One region of the Erwinia sp. 1181_3 genome, then DNA from elsewhere that is predicted to be linked to it. Evidence: predicted binding sites of a transcription regulator. Region 1 holds the regulator's gene; the other holds the start of a gene.

The links. The regulator PurR, encoded in region 1, represses purine synthesis genes. The targets are predictions, from matches to a motif close to CANGCAAACGTTTGCNTG.
Region 2: a site for PurR is predicted at 1,758-1,775, ahead of FY046_RS20160 (nucleobase:cation symporter-2 family protein). Genes of this name have one in related genera too.

The regions. Positions count from the first base shown of each region.
Region 1 is NZ_VTDE01000004.1:389,498-392,659, forward strand. It holds gene FY046_RS13770 (C40 family peptidase) at 1-358, shown strand, start outside; gene cydH (cytochrome bd-I oxidase subunit CydH) at 401-490, opposite strand; gene purR (HTH-type transcriptional repressor PurR) at 785-1,810, shown strand; gene punR (DNA-binding transcriptional activator PunR) at 1,807-2,739, opposite strand; gene punC (purine nucleoside transporter PunC) at 2,853-3,162, shown strand, end outside.
Region 2 is NZ_VTDE01000011.1:101,748-104,909, reverse strand. It holds gene FY046_RS20165 (AsmA family protein) at 1-201, opposite strand, end outside; gene FY046_RS20160 (nucleobase:cation symporter-2 family protein) at 318-1,706, opposite strand; gene recG (ATP-dependent DNA helicase RecG) at 1,807-3,162, opposite strand, start outside.

The DNA of each region.
Region 1 (3,162 bases):
TAAACCTTATCAATGGGGCGGCACCTCTCCGAAAACCGGTTTCGACTGCAGTGGTCTGGTGTGGTATGCCTATAAAGACCTGGTGAAGTTCAAGATCCCACGCACGGCTAATGAAATGTACCATCTGCGTGATGCGGCTTCGATTAAGCGCGATCAGTTAGAGAAAGGTGATCTGGTCTTCTTCCGTATTAACGGACGTGGCACAGCAGATCATGTTGGCGTCTATCTGGGTGGAGGGAAATTTATTCAGTCTCCACGGACAGGTAAAGATATTCAGGTCAGTGCGTTGAGCGAAGATTACTGGCAGGAACATTACATCGGTGCGCGCCGTATGATGACGCCTAAAACGATTCGATAATGCGTGTGGGTTCGGGAAGAGTTTCCTCCTCCCGTGCAAGAATTAATGCATTACCGCCGTAAAACTAAACGCAATAATCATCAGCAGTGAACCCACAACGGTCAGCGCCGTCATTTTCATATCAGTGTTCATTCTCTCTCCTCAATAACCTTGTTATTAGTAAGCCAACAGATTTTCCCACAGTTACCCGTAAAAATCTCGTTTTCTGTGCGCAGCCTTGTTAGAATTCTTTATTCCGTTGCGCAACACCGTTGGCAACGTGTAAAAGTCAGCACTGCATGTCACTCTACGGACGATTTTACCCCTTCCCGACCCTTTGAGACAGCACCCAAAATAATTCTGGTCGGGCAGGAATGGCTGTACCCAGGCAAACGTTTAACCAATTAGTTATCAAAATGTTACGATAACACCAGGAGTACGATTTTCATGGCAACAATTAAGGATGTGGCAAAGCGCGCCGGTGTTTCAACCACCACTGTGTCTCACGTGATTAACAAAACGCGCTTTGTAGCCGAAGAGACGCGCGAAGCGGTATGGGTTGCAATCAAAGAATTGCATTATTCCCCCAGCGCCGTAGCCCGCAGTCTGAAGGTCAACCACACCAAAACCATTGGCCTTCTGGCAACATCCAGTGAAGCGCCCTATTTTGCAGAGATCATTGAAGCAATAGAAAACCGCTGCTTTGCCAAAGGCTATACGCTGATTTTGGGCAATGCGCACAACAACCTGCAAAAGCAACAGGCCTATCTGTCAATGATGGCGCAAAAACGCGTCGATGGGCTGCTGGTGATGTGTTCAGAATATCCTGACACGTTGATTTCTATGCTGGAAGATAACCGTAATATTCCGATGGTCGTCATGGATTGGGGCGAATCACGCGGTGATTTCACTGATACCGTGCTTGATAATGCTTTTGAGGGTGGTTACCTGGCGGGGCGCTACCTGATCGAACGCGGGCACCGCGATATCGGCGCGATCCCAGGCCAGCTTGAGCGTAATACAGGCGGTGGCCGCCATGCCGGATTCCTGAAGGCACTGGCAGAAGCGGGCATCACTTTGCGCGATGAATGGCTGGTGCAGGGCGATTTTGAACCTGATTCTGGCTATCGCGCCATGCAGCAAATTTTGTCGCAGAAGCAGCGCCCAACGGCCATTTTCTGTGGCGGTGATATTATGGCCATGGGCGCGATTTGCGCAGCAGATGAAATGGGGCTACGCGTACCGCAGGATATTTCAGTGATCGGTTATGATAACGTGCGCAACGCCCGCTACTTTACGCCCGCACTGACCACCGTCCACCAGCCAAAAGAGCGTCTGGGCGAAACCGCTTTTGATATGTTGCTGGACCGTATTACCAGCAAGCGCGAAGATCCGCAAACCATTGAAGTTCACCCTTCACTGATCGAGCGTCGTTCCGTTGCCGATGGTCCTTTCCGCGACTACCGCCGTTAATCACTCACCTGCCACTGGCCAGGATGTTCGCTTAACCACTCTGCATTCAGGGTTTCTGTGCTCCCCAGATAGTCCAGTAACCAACTTAGCGCCGGTGAGGCGCTTTGTTCCGACCAGCTGAGATAACAGGGACTGTCGGGAAACGGGGACGTCAGCGTCACTTCTCCTAACACGCCTTGTTGCAGCCAGGGCTGGGCAAAATGACCGGGTACCATCCCAACACACAGCCCGGCTCGCAGGCAGTCAAACGCACTTTCCCAGTCAGGCACCACCAGCCGTCGTTGATTATCTAATGTCCACGTGGTGCGTTTCGGCAAGGCACGTGAGGTATCTTCCAGCACCAGCGATGGCCACTCACGGATTAACGTCTCGCTTAACGGTCCCTCATGGCTCAGCAGAGGATGTGACGTTTTCACCACGCAGCGCCAGTTAAGACTTCCCATATCACGAAAAGCAAAACGTCCTCGTACCGGGATCGCCTGAGTCGCACCGATCGCAACATCGACGCGACCGTCAGCCAGCGCATCCCACACACCGTTGAACACTTCCGGCATGATATGCAGTTCCATATCCGGAAAATGCCGGTAGAAATCCACGACCAGCTGCCGGGTGCGTGCCGGGCGCACAATTCTGTCGACCGCAATATTGATTTGTCCCCGCCAGCCGTTAGCCACCTGTTGACAGCGTGTGCGGGTGGCGAGCATTTTTTTGATAACAGCACGACCTTCTTCAATGAAAACCCGTCCGGCGTCCGTCAACTCCACATCACGATGACGACGCTCAAACAGACTCACGGCCAGCCAGGCTTCCAGCTGGCGCACGGTATAACTTACTGCGGAGGGGACGCGATGCAATTCCGCCGCAGCAGCGGTAAAGCTGCCCGTCCTCGCCACCGCATCAACCACTTCAAGAGAATGTTCAGACCACATGATTCGCCTTCAATATTTTTCATCGCAACCCACGAATATTAGCGTTTCACAGACGGGTCAGCACGCGATTACACTGCACGCGTAAAAAAATTGTCTAATAAGAGTTAAAAACCATGCGTTCCAAAGGATTTATGATTTACCTTGCGCTGCTCAGTATGCTGGGCTTTCTTGCTACCGATATGTACCTACCCGCGTTTGGCGTGATGCAACAGGACTTACAGACGGAAGCCGGCGCCATTAGCGCCAGTTTAAGTATCTTCCTCGCCGGGTTTGCCTGCGCACAGCTAGTCTGGGGCCCGTTGTCAGACCGCATCGGCCGCAAACCGGTGTTGATGATGGGCTTGAGTCTGTTCGCCGTTGGTTGTGCAGCCATGCTGTGGGTGGAGTCGGCTTTCTGGTTGCTGATCGTTCGCTTTGTTCAGG
Region 2 (3,162 bases), on a different contig from region 1:
GACATTGTTTAACAGCAGATGGCTGGGATCGGAAAAGTCATGCTCCACCTTACTGAGCGATAGCTGATAGTCACTGTCGGCACTGACCTGACGGCCAATCCAGCCTGCGCCCCACTGGGTTTGCAACAGCACATAGACGGTGACTATCACCAGCAGCAGCAGGAGCAGCAGGGTGAGTAATACTTTGCCGAAGAACTTCATCACATCCATCCCTATGAATTCTGGTAATGGATTGTTATGCCTGATTTATCGCCGTATCTCAACCTGTCCCGGCTTCGGGCGGAATTAAACCGCCCGGATCCGGGACAGAGAAAGGTTTATTTTTCCTGCGGGAAAACCAGATTCAGAATGATGGCAGTGATACCGCCTGCGGCAATACCGGAAGAGAGCAGCGTTTTCAGCCAGTCAGGGGCAAATTGTAAAATCAGCGGCTGCTGAGAAACGCCCAGACCGACAGCTAACGACAGCGCGATAATCATAATTGCACGGCGGTTCAGCGGCTCGCGTGACACAATGCGCACGCCTGAAGCGGCAATGGTCCCGAACATCACGATGGTGGCACCGCCGAGGACGGGCTCAGGAATATGCTGCACAAAGCCACTGACCGCCGGGAACAGACCGAGTACGATCAGCATTAACGACACGACAAAGCCGACATAGCGGCTGGCCACGCCAGTTAACTGGATCACGCCGTTATTCTGCCCGAAGCACGAATTGGGGAATGTATTAAACAATGCCGAAACAAACGAGTTAAGGCCGTTGGCCAACACGCCGCCTTTCAGACGCTTCATATACAGCGGGCCGCTGACCGGTTGTTCGGAGACATCAGAAGTGGCGGTGATATCACCGATGGTTTCCAGCGAAGTCACCATAAATACCAGCATCAGTGGGATCAGCAAGTTCCAGTCGATGCCCAACCCATAATAAAACGGAGTAGGAATGGCGATCAGCGCGGTATTTGCCGGGGTCGTGTTTTCCGGCAGCATGCCCATCGCCCAGGCCAGCAGATAACCGACTGCCATCGCAATCACCAGTGATGCGACGCGCAGATAAGCGTTACGCTGGCGATTCAGCAGAATAATCACCGCCAGCACAGCACCTGCCAGCAGCAGATTTTTCGGTGCGCCAAAGGTGTGATCGTTCATCGCGGCAAACCCCCCACCGATGGAGGTCAGACCGACCTGGATCAACGACAGGCCGATAATCATCACGACAATACCGGAAACCAGCGGAGTAATAACACGACGCGCCAGATGCAGTACGCGTGACAGTGCCATCTCGGTGCAGGAGGCCAGCATCAGCGTGCCGAACAGGGCGGCCATCATCGTTGGGACGTCAGTGCCGCCGTTTTTCAATGCCAGACCACCCATAATCAGTGGTGTAACAAAGTTGAAGCTGGTGCCCTGAATCGACAACAGACCGGAACCCACCGGTCCCCAGGTTTTGATTTGCAGGATGGATGCCACGCCGGAAGCAAAGAGGGACATACTGATAATATGCTGCGTATCTTGTGCAGGCAGGCCTAGTGCCTGGCAAATCAGCAGTGCCGGCGTAATCACGGCAACAAACATCGCCAGCAGATGCTGACAGGCTGCAAACAGGGTTTGCGGTAACGGCGGACGATCTTCAAGGCGGTAAATCAGTTCGCTTTTGCCGGTAGCAACAGGGCTACGGTCGGCGGCAGCATCTTGGGTTTCAACGGACATCTTCAGGCTTCCCGGGGCAATAAAGTGGCGATTTTAATCTTCTTTTGCGTAAAAGCAATCGTTTGCCAACGCAGCGAACAGGAATCGAAAACATTCATGATCAGGCGTTGGTATAGCGTTCGGTTTCCGGTAGCCAGCGTTCAATCAGGGCGACCGCCTGCTCCGGATAGTGCTGGTGAATATGGCGTGCCACGCGCTGTACCTCGGGGATCATCGCCTGATCACGCAGCAGGTCGGCCACTTTAAACTCGGCGTTACCGGTTTGACGCGTCCCGAGGAGCTCACCGGGGCCGCGAATTTCGAGATCGCACTGGGCAATGACAAACCCATCGTTGCTGTCGCGTAACACCTGTAAGCGCTTTTGAGCGGTTTTGCTTAATGGGGCTTTGTACAGCAGTACACAATGAGAGGCGACAGCACCACGGCCTACGCGCCCGCGTAACTGGTGAAGCTGTGCAAGACCCAGGCGTTCAGGATTTTCAATAATCATCAGGCTGGCATTGGGAACGTCCACCCCAACCTCAATCACGGTAGTCGCAATCAGCAGGTGGATCTCACCCTGTTTAAACGCCAGCATGACGGCCTGTTTTTCCTGTGACTTCATACGGCCATGCACCAGCCCGATGTTCAGCTCAGGTAAGGCCAGCTTCAGTTCTTCCCAGGTGGCCTCGGCCGCCTGCGCTTCCAGCAACTCAGATTCTTCAATCAGCGTACAGACCCAGTAGGCCTGGCGACCTTCGCTGCCGCAGGCGCCTTTCACCCGCGCAATGATATCGGCACGGCGCGTGTCCGGGATGGCGACCGTTGTCACCGGCGTTCTGCCTGGCGGCAGTTCGTCAATGGTAGAGGTATCCAGATCGGCATAGGCGGTCATCGCCAGCGTTCGGGGGATGGGGGTGGCTGTCATGATCAACTGATGCGGATGGAAGCCCTGCTCCTCACCTTTTTCCCACAGCGCCAGACGCTGGTGGACGCCAAAGCGATGTTGTTCATCGATAATCACCAGCGCAAGGCCGTTAAACTGTACCTGTTCCTGGAAGATGGCGTGGGTACCGACAACCATTGACACCTGACCGCTGGCAATGGCTTCCTGTTGTGCGATGCGCGCCTTTCCTTTCTGCTTTCCTGCCAGCCAACCCACTTCCAGCCCCAGTGGCGCAAACCACTGACGGAAATTATTCGCGTGCTGTTCAGCTAATAGCTCGGTCGGTGCCATCAGCGCCACCTGCTTGCCGTAAGCAATCACATTCAACGCAGCCAGTGCGGCGACCAGCGTTTTACCTGAGCCAACATCGCCCTGTACCAGGCGCATCATTGGATAATCGTGGGCAAGGTCAGTTTCGATCTCGCGTACCACGCGTGCCTGTGCATTGGTGGGTTTGAAAGGCAGCGCCGCCAGCAGTTTTTCACTCAGATTGTGGCGGGCTTCCATCGGCAGCGCATGATAACGCTGCGC